One region of the Rahnella aceris genome, then DNA from elsewhere that is predicted to be linked to it. Evidence: predicted binding sites of a transcription regulator. Region 1 holds the regulator's gene; the other holds the start of a gene.
What was found. Region 1 encodes Fur, which represses iron uptake genes when iron is present. Its sites were predicted from a motif close to ATAATAATGAGAACNACTATCAA; they were not measured.
Positions count from the first base shown of each region.

Region 2: the regulator Fur is predicted to act here: its motif matches at 1,507-1,529, upstream of GW591_RS16015 (TonB-dependent receptor domain-containing protein).

Region 1 is NZ_JAADJV010000001.1:2,340,376-2,348,154, reverse strand. It holds gene nagE (N-acetylglucosamine-specific PTS transporter subunit IIBC) at 1-123, shown strand, start outside; gene glnS (glutamine--tRNA ligase) at 316-1,986, shown strand; gene chiP (chitoporin ChiP) at 2,465-3,835, shown strand; gene chiQ (ChiQ/YbfN family lipoprotein) at 3,849-4,184, shown strand; gene fur (ferric iron uptake transcriptional regulator) at 4,313-4,768, opposite strand; gene fldA (flavodoxin FldA) at 5,081-5,608, opposite strand; gene GW591_RS10715 (methyl-accepting chemotaxis protein) at 6,030-7,694, shown strand; gene ybfE (LexA regulated protein) at 7,771-7,779, opposite strand, start outside.
Region 2 is NZ_JAADJV010000003.1:112,610-120,388, forward strand. It holds gene GW591_RS16015 (TonB-dependent receptor domain-containing protein) at 1-1,288, opposite strand, end outside; gene GW591_RS16020 (TetR/AcrR family transcriptional regulator) at 1,676-2,287, shown strand; gene GW591_RS16025 (siderophore-interacting protein) at 2,426-3,238, shown strand; gene GW591_RS16030 (PadR family transcriptional regulator) at 3,241-3,723, shown strand; gene map (type I methionyl aminopeptidase) at 3,779-4,534, opposite strand; gene GW591_RS16040 (ParD-like family protein) at 4,572-4,826, opposite strand; gene GW591_RS16045 (hypothetical protein) at 4,986-5,375, shown strand; gene GW591_RS16050 (pentapeptide MXKDX repeat protein) at 5,477-5,743, opposite strand; gene GW591_RS16055 (molybdopterin-dependent oxidoreductase) at 5,795-6,598, opposite strand; gene GW591_RS16060 (cytochrome b/b6 domain-containing protein) at 6,609-7,235, opposite strand; gene GW591_RS16065 (response regulator transcription factor) at 7,390-7,779, shown strand, end outside.

The DNA of each region.
Region 1 (7,779 bases):
GCGCGCTCAATGATCAGCCCGGTAGTCGTCAGCAATATTGATGATTATACCGGTGTGACGTCACTGGCCAGCGGTTCAGTGGTTGCCGGTCAAACGAAACTGTTCGATATCCAGGGCAAATAACCCTGCGGATGATGTAACAGGTCGACGTAGTGACAGCGGGAAGAGAGCGATCTCTTCCCGTTTTTTATTGTCTGAGGACAGAGGCACCAGAGATAACCACGATTTAATGCAACTAACGGTTGTTTCCCGGCGTGGCTTGTTGGAACATAAGCGGTTATCCGTAGAGTCAATGTTGCGTAGAGGAATTGCACAATGAGTGAGGCTGAAGCCCGCCCAACAAATTTTATCCGTCAGATTATTGATGAAGATCTGGCGACCGGGAAGCACAATACCGTTCACACCCGTTTCCCACCTGAGCCTAATGGTTATCTGCACATCGGTCATGCGAAATCTATCTGCCTGAATTTCGGCATCGCGCAAGACTATCAGGGCCAGTGTAATCTGCGTTTTGACGATACCAACCCGGCAAAAGAAGACATCGAATTCGTTGAGTCAATCAAACGCGACGTTCAGTGGTTAGGTTTCGACTGGAGCGGCGATATTCATTACTCCTCGGACTATTTTGATCAACTGCATGCTTATGCGCTTGAACTGATCAACAAAGGTCTGGCGTATGTTGATGAACTGTCTCCTGACCAGATCCGTGAATATCGCGGCTCCCTGACGTCGCCGGGTAAAAACAGCCCGTACCGCGATCGCACCGTGGAAGAGAACATTGCGTTATTTGAAAAAATGCGTAACGGTGAGTTCGCCGAAGGCGCTGCGTGTCTGCGTGCAAAAATCGATATGGCCTCGCCATTCTTTGTCATGCGTGATCCGGTTCTGTACCGTATTAAATTCGCAGAACATCACCAGACCGGTAAAAAATGGTGCATCTATCCGATGTACGATTTCACCCACTGCATTTCCGATGCGCTGGAAGGGATCACCCATTCGCTGTGTACGCTGGAATTCCAGGATAACCGTCGTCTGTACGACTGGGTTCTGGATAATATTTCTATTCCATGTCACCCGCGTCAGTACGAATTCTCCCGTCTGAATCTCGAATACTCCATCATGTCCAAGCGCAAGCTGAACCTGCTGGTGACCGAGAAGATTGTTGAAGGCTGGGATGACCCGCGCATGCCGACCGTTTCAGGTCTGCGTCGCCGGGGCTATACCGCGGCGTCTATCCGTGAATTCTGCCGTCGTATCGGCGTTACCAAGCAGGATAACAACGTTGAAATGATGGCGCTGGAATCTTGCATCCGTGACGATCTCAACGAGAACGCACCGCGCGCCATGGCGGTTATCAATCCGGTTAAAGTGATCATTGAAAACTTTACCGGTGATGATGTGCAGATGGTGAAGATGCCGAATCATCCGGGCAAACCGGAAATGGGCACCCGCGAAGTGCCGTTTACCCGTGAGATTTACATCGATCAGGCTGATTTCCGCGAAGAAGCCAACAAGCAGTACAAACGTCTGGTGTTGGGCAAAGAAGTGCGCCTGCGTAATGCGTATGTGATCAAAGCAGAACGTATCGAGAAAGACGAGGAAGGAAATATCACCACTATCTTCTGTTCTTACGATATCGACACGCTGAGCAAAGATCCTGCCGATGGCCGCAAGGTGAAAGGCGTGATCCACTGGGTGTCCGCGTCTGAAGGCAAACCGGCTGAGTTCCGCCTGTATGACCGTCTGTTCAGCGTCGCAAACCCGGGCCAGGCGGAAGACTTCCTGACCACCATCAACCCGGATTCCCTGGTGATTTCCCACGGTTTCGTGGAGCCATCACTGGTGGCTGCACAGGCTGAAATCAGCCTGCAGTTTGAGCGTGAAGGTTACTTCTGTGCCGACAACCGCTACTCAAGTGCTGAACATCTGGTGTTTAACCGTACCGTTGGCCTGCGTGATACCTGGGAAAGCAAACCCGTCGCGTAAGTCCTCAGTATGAGGTAACAAAAACGCAGTTCAGGCTGCGTTTTTTTTCGCCTGTTATTCTTGTCAGAGATGCCTTTTGTTTTTCGTCGCGAATTAATGTATTTCCTATGCTTACTTTTAAAACGTTGTGCCACAGCCGTTCATATTGCTGAAACGTTTAAACTGTAAGATGATTTTGTTTAATCGTATGTTTTAATTATATATTATTATAGTCCATTGCTTTAATCCTTTCCTGCATACCTCTGTAATGCTTTTTCATCTTTATGTGCACTTTGTCATATTTCGATAATTAATGATTAATTACTCATTGATAATTCGCGTCGCGAAAAATACTCTTGATGTTGATTTAACCGGTTACGCCTCTGGCGACCGCTTTTTATACCCGTTTGGGTTTTGCTCGTTTTTTTAGTCAACATGAGGAATCTCTATGCACAAGCGCCGTAACAGGGGCAGGGGATCGGCTTACCTGAAACCTGCCATGTATTCTCTCGCCGGCACCTTACTGGGTGGCGGAATGATGTTTTCACAAGAGACCAAAGCAGCCGGTTTTATTGATGATTCCACACTGACCGGCGGTGTGTACTACTGGCAGCGTGAACGTGACCGCAAGGACATGGATCCGGCGAGTGACCACTACAAAGACTATACAACCAACCTTTCGCATTCTACCGCTAACCTGAACCTCGATTTTTCTTCCGGCTATGCCTGGGACATGTTTGGTATTGATATCGCAGCCTTTACGGCGATTGAAATGGCTGAGAGCAGCGAGAGCGGCCATCCCAACGAAATCGCCTTTTCCAACAGCAACCGCGCCTACGACGAAGATTACTCCGGGGATAAAAGTGGGGTCAGTCTTTATAAGGCAGCCGGTAAATTCAAATACGGCGGATTCTGGGGGCACGCAGGGTATATTCAGCCTACCGGACAGACGCTGATCGCACCGCACTGGAGCTTTATGCCGGGTACGTATCGCGGTGCGGAAGCCGGTTATAAACACGATTTCGGTGACCCGGGTGAACTGAGTTTCTCCTATATGTGGGCTGATGAATATAAATCGCCGTGGCATCTGGAAATGGATGATTTCCGCCAGAATGACAAGAAAACCGGCGTTTCTTATATTCATTCGCTCGGTGCGAAATATGATTTTAAAAATGACTTCGTACTGGAAGGCGCATTTGGCCAGGCTGAAAGTTATGTCGATCAGTACTTTGCTAAGGCCTCGTACAAAATGGATCTGCTGGGCAATCCGCTGACCACCAGCTATCAGTTCTATGGTGCAGAAGACCGCATCAGTGACAAGAATGATCCGAACAGTCTGTATGACGGTCTGGCATGGTTGCAGGCACTGACCTTTGGCTATACCACCGGGCAGTTTAACTGGCGTCTGGAAGGGACGATGGTGAAAGCGGAAGGGAATCAGGGCTACTTCCTGCAGCGCATGACCCCGACTTATTCTTCCTCAAACGGCCGTCTTGATGTGTGGTGGGACAACCGCTCGGACTTCAACGCCAACGGTGAAAAAGCAGTATATGCAGGCGTATTGTATGATCTGGCGAAATGGGATTTACCGGGCTTCGCGGTCGGTGGTTCGTACGTCTATGCCTGGGATGCCAAACCGAGCACCAACGCCGCTTATGACCAGAGCCAGCGTCTGAAAGAAAGCGCATGGAGCCTGGATGCGCTGTACACCATTCAGGAAGGGCGCGCCAAAGGGACGTTGTTCAAACTGCATTACACCCAGTACGACAACCATTCGGATATTCCGAGCTGGGGCGGCGGTTACGGCAACATTTTCCAGGATGAAAAAGACGTGAAATTCATCGTTATCGCTCCATTTACTATTTTCTGAGGTCGCTATGTCGATGAATAAAGTACTGATGATCATGGTTTCGGCTGTTTTGCTGGCCGGTTGTGCACCCACCGCCGATCAGGCACAAATATCCCAAACGCGGGAAGATTACCGTGCCTGTATCAATACGTCAGAAGGCAATCCGGACAAACTGGCATCCTGCGAGGTGTTACTGAATAAACTGAAACAGGAAAAAGCCCACCAGCAATTTGCGGAACAAGAAACGGTACGTGTGTTGGATTACCAGCGATGTCTGACGGCGCGTAAAACTGGCGACGGTCAGGCATATGCTGCTGATTGCGGGAAAATCTGGCAGGAAATAAAAACGAACAATTCACCTAAGTCGTGAATCTCAGCAGCGAAACATACCCCGGCTTGCCGGGGTTTTTTATGCCTGCTATCCGGGCTCAATCTGCGTCGATATCAGACATAAAAAAACCGCTTTTCAGCGGTTAATTTAGTCAAAGCCTGTGCAGATTACTGCGCAGGTTTATCGTTGTGCAAAGAGTCATCTTCGCGGCAATCGCCTGCTTCACAGTGACCGTACAAATACAGGCTGTGGTTGGTGAGCTTGATACCGTGTTTCTTAGCAATCTCACGCTGACGACCTTCAATATATTCGTCACGGAATTCGATCACACGACCGCAATCCAGACAGATCAGGTGGTCATGGTGATGTTGCTGGGTCAGTTCGAATACGGACTTGCCGCCTTCGAAGTTATGACGGGTGACAATACCGGCGTCGTCAAACTGGTTCAGAACGCGGTAAACCGTCGCCAGGCCAATTTCTTCACCCATATCAATCAGTTGCTTGTAAAGATCTTCCGCACTAACGTGATGACCTTCCGGCGCTTGCAGCACTTCCAGGATTTTGAGGCGCGGAAGCGTGACTTTTAAGCCGGCTTTCTTCAGTGCGGTGTTGTTGTCAGTCATGCGGATTCAGTCCTGTTACTATGTGCTAATCAAGTTGAGGCATGCAGCCTGTGGCATCGGCGGCACAAAATTATTCGTTTAGTCTCTTCGTTTAACGCAATGTGCCAATTCTCGTCAACGACAGCCTGTTAATAAAGATCACAAATTGCCGGTCACATTTGGAATGCAACGACTTGATCAATAGAAAAAACAGAGGAACTCAGTGTACCTTGATACGACCGAAAGTTACAATTTTGTAGCAGTTAAATTGTTAATTTCAGTAATAGTTTGGCCCTTCAATTGTAGAATAAATCCTCAGGGCCAACAGGGTTTTTAGCCAATAATTTCAGAAAGGCTAAGTTCTTCTGTGATCTGTTTCACCCAGGCATCAACACGTTCGCTGGTCAGTTCGGGCTGACGATCTTCGTCAATTGCCAGTCCTATGAAGTGCTTATCATCCGCCAGGCCTTTAGATGCTTCAAAGTGGTAACCTTCGGTAGGCCAATGTCCGACAATCACTGCGCCGCGTGGCTCAATGATATCGCGCACGGTGCCCAGCGCATCGCAGAAATATTCGGCGTAGTCTTCCTGGTCACCGCAACCAAACAGTGCCACCAGCTTACCTTCGAAATCTATCTCTTCCAGCGTTGGGAAAAAGTCGTCCCAGTCACACTGCGCTTCACCGTAATACCAGGTTGGAATGCCGATAAGCAAAATATCGAATTTTTCCAGATCCTCTTTGCTGCTCTTCGCAATGTCATGCACCTCTGCAACATCTTTACCCAATTGCTTCTGGATCATTTTTGCGATGTTTTCGGTGTTACCTGTATCGGATCCAAAGAAGATACCTACAACGGCCATAAGATTACCTAACCTCTTGTTCTCAATGAAGTGCTCTGCAACGCAGGCAATAATAATGCAGATGATAGCAAACTCGTGCGGCGGAGAATATGCTTCTGCTCGCCTTCTTAACTGGGAAATAAGTTTATCGGGCAATATTTTTATGTGTTATCGCCTTTGTGTGCTTTCACCTGCGGCGAATTAACCTCAGGGTTAATGAGGTCAAAAGCAAGTTTGAGAAATAAGTTGTCACAATACTAAATTTCGAGAACATTCCGCCGATAGATGATTCGGGAGCAATCTCAACATAATAAAGAAATCGATGCCCGGAGAGGTGTTCAAACATGTCCTGGGGCACTTGCCTGCTGGTTACCTGTCTTGATTCTCCGCATCCCCGTCAATCCTCAGGCCAGAAACAGACATGTTTCGAGAGAGGCATATCGTGCAGTTTTTAAAAAATATCACCATCAGGGCCGCTTTATTAACCATTCTTGGCATCTTTTGCGTCATGTGGGCAGGTGTTTCCCTTTACACCGTCACCTCACTGGACACACTGACCCAAAATACCAAAAATAGTACCGAGCTGGTCAACAATATGGCGCTGATCAATAAAGGAAATGATCAGTATTTTCGTACCGTGACGCGCCTGAGCCGCGCCGTGGCACAGCTTCAGGCCGATCCGTCAAAAGGTCCGGAAATTTTTGATACCGCCAAACAATCACTCAGCGGGCTGACGCAGGCTCTGGCCAGTTTTAAAGCGGCACCGCATCCGGGGCTGGAAGATTCCTCCGTGCAGGAATTAATCACCAGTTGGGAAAATCTGATCACGCAGGGCGTCACGCCATTGTTCGACGCAGCCCGCAGCAAAAATACGGAGTCCTATAACCAGCTAGCCAATTCCACCGTGCCTGCACTGAGCCGCAGCTTTGGCTCATCAATGGAAAAAGTCAGCGGTCAGATCGCTGTCGATTTTGATGCGGCACAACGGCAATCCACCCATCTGACGTCATTTAGCAAAGTGATTCTGCTGACGGCATTTGGTATCGGGCTGGTGATTTTATTGCTGACTGACCGTTATCTGGTGATGGCGCTGGTGAAGCCGCTGGATAAAATCCGCGGTCACTTCGCGGTGATCGCCAGCGGCGATCTGACGTTTTATCTGGAAGAATTCGGTAAAAACTGCGCCGGTAAGCTGATTCCGTTGCTGAACGAGATGCAGTTGAGCCTGGTCAATACCGTTCAGACCATCCGCAACTGCACCAATCACATCTATCAGGGCGCGTCAGAAATTTCAGCCGGGAACAACGATTTGTCTTCCCGTACGGAAGAACAGGCGTCGGCGCTGGAAGAAACCGCTGCCAGCATGGAAGAACTGACGGCTACCGTTAAACACAATGCCGATAACGCGCATCACGCCAGCCAGCTGGTGATGGAGGCTTCCACCACCGCGCAGAAGGGCGGCAACATCGTGGCAGACGTGGTCAGCACCATGAAAGATATCTCCGGCAGCTCGAAGAAAATTGCTGAAATCACTTCTGTGATTAACAGCATCGCTTTCCAGACCAACATTCTGGCGCTGAATGCTGCCGTCGAAGCGGCACGTGCGGGCGAGCAGGGGCGCGGTTTTGCAGTGGTTGCCAGCGAAGTGCGCAATCTTGCACAACGCAGTGCGCAGGCGGCGAAAGAAATCGAGCAGCTCATCAGCGAATCGGTTTCCCGCGTCGACAGCGGTTCGAAATTGGTTGAAAACGCCGGTCAGACGATGAATGAAGTGGTGCGCTCAATTACGCATGTCACTGACATCATGGCGGAAATCGCCTCTGCATCCGATGAGCAAAGCAAAGGAATCAGTCAGGTGGCGGTTGCCGTCACAGAAATGGACAGCGTCACACAGCAGAACGCCGCGCTGGTAGAACAGGCGTCGCAGGCTGCAGTATCACTGGAAGAGCAGGCTTCATTGCTGAACAATGCCGTTGCTACGTTCAAACTTAAAGATAGCGTGACGAGCGTCGGTTCACGTCCGGGGAAGTCAATTTCCGCACCGTTATTGCGTCCGGATACCAGCATGCTTTCGGCGAAAAGTGCTGAAAACTGGGAAACGTTCTGAGCAGGAAGACGTGAATTAATATGGAATAAGTAAGAAAAAACAAACGGGTAGCCTGAGAGGGTTACCCGCTTTTCAATCAGCCTTC
Region 2 (7,779 bases), on a different contig from region 1:
AGCCGCCGAGGATATACGTCCGGCTGTTAGCTTCCGGCTGCATGATAGTCGTGAAAGCACTTTGATCCGGGCTTTCGCGGAATGGACGTTCAGTGTTGGACACGCGGCCGTTGATACCGGCACTCAGCTCATGGCGACCCAGCGTTTTTAGCCAGCTGGTCTCCGCGCCGTAAGTGTTCACGTCATAGTTTGAGTAGACGTTCATCATCTGCTTACTTTCGTTTGGCAGATAGGTGTTGTCGTGTGCCTGAGTGTACTGGTAATACACTTTCGAGACGATGGCATCCACGTAATCGTTGAATGGCGTCCATTCATCTTTCAGGCTCGCGCCCCAGCGGCGGGTGTTACTTTGCTGTTGTGCGGTACCCAGAATCGCGCTGCCAGCATTGTTCCAGGTATCGTAATGGGTGTGGTTCACTTTCTCGTAGTAATCGAGGGTGCCGGTGATTTTATGCGCATCATTCGGCTGCCAGATGACCGACGTCATAATGGCGTCAGAGTGCCAGTTGGCCGGATACGCATCGAGCGTATCGCTGTTGTTGCTGGTTTCCTGGCCGTCGCGGCGGCTGATGGCGATCAGGCCCCGCAGGGTTTCGTCACCGGCGGCAGCGGTGATGCCGTTGTGCCAGGAACGATCCGAAGAATCATAATCAGACTGGTAACCGAAATAGACTTCCTTGCCCGGACGCAGGTAATCGTCGGCAGATTTTGGCAGGAAGGAAACGGCACCGCCGATGGAGGTGTTGGCGCGATCGGCTGATGTGGCGCCGGATTCAATATCCACCTGACCGTAAATATACGGGTCGATGTAATCGCGGCCAATACCAAAGGTATTCAGGCCCGCACGGCTGACGTAGCTGCGCCCGGTAGCGTTTGGCTGCGGAATACCGTCGACGTCAATACCGACGCGGTTGCTTTCCAGGCCACGGATGTTATAGCCGGTATAACCGCTGCGGTCGAAGCCGCTTTTGCCATTGCCGGAGCCGCCACTCGCGCCGGTCGCGGTGATCAGCGGCTCATAACGCATGATAGTGCCGAAATCATTACCGCCTTTTCGCTGCATTTCTGCCGCCGTGATGGTGGTTTTCGAGCCTGGTTTTTTATCCGGCATCGTTTCGGTGACAGTCATGACTTCTTCATTGTTCTGCGCCAGATCCTGCGCGGTACGCACCGCCGGTTTTTTTTTGATGGCTTCAGAAGATTGCGTATTGCTTGCTGTGAGATCGGTATTGTCTTTAACGGCTTCCGCTGCATTTACGTTAAAGGTGGTGGTGAGAATCGTCCCCATGAAAATGACGTTTTTCACCAAACCCTGCTGTGTAAAGGATTTGAACATTTGTTATAAGTCCTGGACTAATTTTTTTAAGTTCTGCTCGCATTTACTGCCTTTCGACAAATCAGACGCGCTGGTCATCTGCATGCAATTCTTCCGTGAAAAGGCCATTGTCCTTATAAAATATGGGTTTATTTAACATCCGCACCCATTTCGGCTTCGTGAGAATGATAATGATACTGATAATTGTTATCAACAAAATGATAAAAAAAATGTAGTTCTTAACGAAATCTTTGCAATTCGTCTTTCGAAACGGGCCAGGGGGGCGCGGCTTTACAAGCCGGAAAGGCATGGTTAGAGTGGGTATAAATAGAAACTGTACCGTACAGTTAAGGAGCGAAAATGAAGGTACGTACCGAGGCCAGAAGGGATGCCATTGTGGATGCCGCGGCGGAATTATTTCAGGAGTGCGGCTACGAGCGTGCTTCGATGAATGAGCTTGCCCGGCGGCTTGGCGGATCAAAAGCCACACTTTACAATTACTTTCCCTCCAAAGAATCGCTGCTGGTGGCGGTGGTTAAAGCCTACGCCACCGGGCATCTTTCCGATGCCGTTGACGGGCTTTCCGCCCCCTTGCCTGATCTGCCGCTGGAAACGGTGCTGACCCGTTTTGGTGAAAGAATGTTGCTGGTGCTGACCAACGACGGTACCGCGCTGGCGGTATACCGGATGGTGATTGCCGAAGCCGGGCGTTCTGACATCGGTATGTTGTTTCACGATGCCGGTCCGGGTGAAGCCATCGAATCACTGGCGGCATTTTTAGCGCTGGCGATGCAAAAAGGGCAACTCGGCAATGCTGATGCCGATTTGCGCGCGCGCCAGTTTCTGGCGCTGGTGACGGCGCAAACCAATATGCGTTTGTACCAGAGCGACCCTGCGCCACTGGACGTCATCGAGATCAAGCAACTGGTGAAAAACGCCGTCGAGATGTTCCTGTACGGCGCCGTGCGCTAGCCATTCTTCCTCCGGCCACTGCAATCCGAAGCCATCCACCGCGATGGCTTTTTTGTTTTTCCTTACACTTTCCGGGATTGCGGAAAACATGACTAAGATATATCTTTCAGCAAACCTTATCGCAAAAGAGAGAACGTGATGGCACAACATCGCACTGAAACCCCTGCCGCAAACCTGCCGGTCCGGGTCAAAAACGAACTGGTTTTCCGTCATATCACGGTAAAAAGCAGTGAAACGATTTCCGGCTGTTTTAAACGCATTGTATTAAACGGCGACGAGCTGACCGGGTTTACGTCACGCGGCTTCGATGACCACATCAAACTGTTTTTCCCGGCGAATCCGGGGGATGCCATTACACCACCCGCTGCAACCGAAGAAGGGATTGTGTGGGGCGAAGGGCCGCGTCCGCTGAACCGCGAATACACGCCGCTGCATTACGATGCACAGACCAACGAACTGACGCTGGATTTCTATATTCACGACGGGGGTGTCGCCAGCGAATGGGCGGCTGATGCGAAGCCGGGCGATAAACTGATCATCGGCGGGCCACGTGGTTCACTGATCATCCCGACCACCTATAAATGGCAGTTGTATGTCTGCGATGAAACCGGTCTTCCGGCGGTGAAACGCCGTCTGCGTGAGCTGAAACAGGCGGCGTCTGACGCCAAAATCACCGTGCTGGTGAAAGTGAAAGACGTGAGTTGCGTCAGCTATTTAGATGATGAACAAGACTTCAACATCGAATGGATTGTCAGCGATGAGCACAACGGTTATCAGGAAGATGACGCGGCGGTTAAAAAACTGAAAAGCCTGCCGCTGCCGGAAAGCGATTACTACATCTGGGTCACCGGTGAAGGGAAATTCGCCAAAGGGCTGAATGATTATTTCGTGGAAACCCGTGGATTGGATGCGAACCTGGTGCGTTGTGTGGCCTATTGGCATAATAAATAACGATGATGAATCATAAACACCGCCGCGAAAGAATGTTCGAAACGGGGGATATCCGCCTGCTGATGCTGCATTTTTTGCAGCGGCGTCCCGCCCACGGTTATGAGCTGATCAAGGCCATCGAAGAATTATCCAAAGGTGAATACACGCCGAGCGCCAGTATCATTTATCCGAACCTGACCTTTTTAGAAGAACAGGGGTTGATTTCGGCCAGCCAGGAAGAGGGCGGTAAGAAGCAATATGCGATTACACCGGAAGGTTCGCAATCGCTGGCTGAACAGGGAGAACTGCTCGGCTCAGTGACGGAAAAACTGCATTCGCTGGCGATTTTATCCAACAATCGCAGCATTCCTGAAATGCAGCGCGCGATAAACAATATCCGCATGGCGCTGAACCTGCGGCTGGCGAAAGGCCCCATCGGACAGGAGACACTGTATAAAATCACCGATGCGTTAGACCGGGCGACAAAAGAAATCGAGCGCAGTTAGCCGTACCTCAGAAAGCAAAAAGCCTCCGGATGGAGGCTTTACTGTCCCGGTATTGTCACTTATCTTCCGGCCACGGGGTCAGTATTTCATAACCATCTTTCGTCACCGCAATCATATGTTCCCATTGTGCGGACAACGAATGATCTTTAGTCACCACGGTCCAGCCATCGGGCAGGACTTTGTTTTGTTTTTTACCGGCATTGAGCATCGGTTCGATGGTAAATAACATGCCTTCCTGCAATACCAGCCCGTGACCTTGCTCGCCATAATGCAGCACCTGCGGATCTTCGTGATAACCCATGCCGATGCCGTGGCCGCAATACTCTTCCACAATGGAAAACCCTTCGCGTTTCGCCACCGCAGCAATCGCAAAGCCGACGTCGCCGAGCGTTGCGCCGGGACGTACCACTGCAATACCGGCCATCATTGCTTCATAGGTGGTATCCACCAGACGGCGCGCCATAATGCCGGGTTCACCGGCGTAATACATACGGCTGGTATCGCCGTACCAGCCGTCTTTGATCAGCGCCACGTCGATGTTAACAATATCGCCTTTTTTCAGCGCCTTATCGGAAGGAATGCCGTGACAAATCACGTGGTTGACGGAGGTGCAGGTGGTTTTCTGATAGCCGTGATAACCGATATTGGCCGGGATCGCCTGCAATTCGTTGACGATAAAATCGTGGCAGATGCGGTCCAGTTCGTTGGTCGTAACGCCTGGCACTACGTACGGCGTGATCATATGCAACACGCGCGCCGCCAGTTTACCGGCGATACGGGCTTTATCGATGCCTTCCGGCGTTTTGACCATGCGGTTATTGTTGACGAAATACCTGCTGTCTAAACCATTATTCATTGCTTGCCTTCCTGTGTGTGCCACCCACGTTTAACAGCGTGCGGATACTTCCGGTGTTTTCTTCAGATTCCATGCTGCACTGCACCAGCAATTGCGAAATCTGGCTGTGCGTCATATCAGGATGGGTTTCCATCAGCATGCCAATCTTCATCCAGTGCTCGGCCTGTGCGTTCATCGAACGCGTATAAGCCATGCTGGCAATACGCAAATTCTCGTGCATCAGTTCTGAAATCTTAATGATACCCATGGGCTTGCCTCGGTAGTATACGAATCATATATGTTTTATATACTACGCAAAGCGAAAACGAAACTCAACCAGCGTGTTTCATGACACCTTTCGGAAAATGGCGTATATTGTGTTGATTTTTCAAGCTCTTATCCCAAATTTTAAATCCAAAAGGTTCACATGAAATCTACAAGTAAGTTACTTATCGGCCTTGTCTGTGTCATGGCGCTTTCTGGCTGCGCGCGTACCGAGCCGGTAACGACGCCGCATACCACGCTGGCAACCCATAATTCAGAAAGTCAGATCAGAACCGCTATTATCGACGCAGGGCAAAAACGTGGCTGGATAATGACGGATGGCGCACCGGGCGTGATTAACGGTCATCTGAATAACCGTGAACACAAAGCAGATATCCGTATTACCTATGACACCCGCGGCTACACCATTAATTATGTCGGCAGCACCAATCTGCTGGCCGGGAAAGGCGAGATTCACCGCAGTTACAACCATTGGGTGAATAATCTCGACAATGATATTCAGATTCGCCTGGCGTCCAGTGCCACAAAATAATTAAGTGTTAAGGGGGCGGGGTATTGGCTCTTAACAGAAAGTAAAACGCCTCCGCTGAACAGACGGAGGCGTTTTCGCTATATGGCCGGGTTTAGTGGCGCTTACTGGCCCGAGGACTCTTTTTTCATCGCGTCTTTGGACATGGAATCTTTCGACATGCTGTCTTTCTTCATGTGATCTTTCGACATGCAGTCTTTGCCCATACTGTCTTTCGCCATAGTGTCTTTGCTCATGCTGTCTTTTTTCATGCAGTCTTTTGACATATGGCCCATGGTGTCTTTCTTCGCCATTGCGTCAGCGGCATAGGTGGTGCTCACTGCGCCCATCATCAGGCAAGCAGACATCATCATTATGGTTAACTTTTTCATGGTAAATCCTTCTCTATAGGTTTGATGTACAAAGGGTGTTGTGGAGAGTGTTCAGCTTCCGCCGAACCAGTTGTAGCCCTGATCTTCCCAGTAGCCACCGGTAAATTTATTGGTAATTTCAATCACTTCGATGTGTTTCGGATTCTTGTAGCCGAGTTTGGTCGGCATCCTCAGCTTCATCGGGAAGCCGTATTGTCGCGGCAAAATCTGGCCGTCATAGGTCAGCGCCAGCAGGGTTTGCGGATGCAGTGCCGTCGCCATATCGATACTGGTGTAATACGCGTCGGCGCATTTAAAACTGACATATTCCGCCGTGAGGTCTGCCCCGATCAGGCGCAGAAAATCGCCGAACGGCACGCCGCCCCATTTACCAATCGCGCTCCAGCCTTCGACACAAATGTGTCGCGTCACCTGACTGACCTGCGCCATTTTGTACAGCGTCGGCAGTGACCATTCGCGTTTATCCAGTGCCAGACCGGCGATTTTCAGGCGGTAAGCGTTGCCGTCGACTTGTGGCGCGTCGTCTTCGGCGTAAAAAGCGTTAAACGGAAACGGACGGGTGATCATCGATTCGGCATACACCGGTGCGAGGCGCGTTGAACCGAACAGCCAGCCCTGCACGCGGTCATTGAAACCGGAGATTTTGCCCAGCGCATTTTCCACGCTGGCGTTATCGCTGATATCGCAACCGGTCAGCATCGCCACGCCGCCGAGTGTCAGTCCGCGTTGTAAAAACAGGCGGCGGGAGGGCGCATCCAGTTCGCGGATAATCTGTTTTTTCGCTTCCTGTAAAATCGCTTCGCTGTCGGAAGGACTGAAAATCTGGCTGAGGGTTCTTTTAACGATGTTTTTCATCATGTCTTCCTTAACGCCCGCGGATCATGGCAATCAGGGTTTTCGGCACCAGCGCCACCATCACGATATGCAACACCACAAATCCCACCAGTGAAGCCATCGCCAGAAAATGCACATAACGCGCGGTATCAAAGCCGCCCATCAGTTCGCGCAGCAGCGGGAATTGCACCGATTTCCACACCACCAGCCCGGAAAGCACCAGCACGATGCCGTCGAACATCACGAACACATACGCCGCACGTTGCACCATGTTGTAGTGCCGTAAATCGTCGTGTTTCAGCTTGCCACGCAGGGCAGCCCGCAAATCATTGAAGATGCCGCGTGGCGTCAGCGGCCAGAATTTCTGTTTCATCCGGCCGGTAAAAATGTTCATCAGCAGATAAAACAGGCCGTTAAAACCGAACAGCCACATACCGGCGAAATGCCACTGAATACCGCCGCCGAGCCAGCCACCCAGTGTCACCGCTGGCGGGAAATCAAAATCAAACAGGGGTGATGCGTTATAAATCTGCCAGCCGCTGGCCACCATAATCAGCACCGCCAGCGCATTCAGCCAGTGGGTCAGCCGCAGCCACAAAGGGTGCACCGTGGCCGGTTTGGATTTTGCCTGATGAGGTAATTCCGTGTGTATTGTCATAATGAAGTCCGGCTGTCCGCCCTGTGATGTAGCGAGTATTGAGCGGATTTGTTCCCCGAGACCTCACGCAAAGTTAAATAAAATGTGATAACTCGCAGACGGTTGCTTGTGTAGACTCAAACCATTAGGAAACGCCACGTTTTTGGGATAACACATGGATAAGACGAAGAAGATCCTGATCGTTGAAGATGACGGGGATATCGCAGAACTGCTCAGCCTGCATCTGCGTGATGAAGGTTATGAGATTACCCACGCCGCCGACGGCAATCTGGGGGTGGCACATCTGGAGAAGGGCGGCTGGGACGCGCTGATCCTCGATCTGATGCTGCCGGGCGTTGATGGTCTGGAAATCTGCCGCCGTGCGCGCAATATGACGCGGTATACGCCGATCATTATTATCAGCGCGCGTTCCAGCGAAGTACATCGCGTGCTCGGGCTGGAACTGGGGGCGGACGATTATCTGGCGAAGCCGTTCTCTATGCTGGAACTGGTGGCGCGGGTCAAGGCGCTGTTCCGGCGGCAGGAAGCGATGAGCCGTAATCTG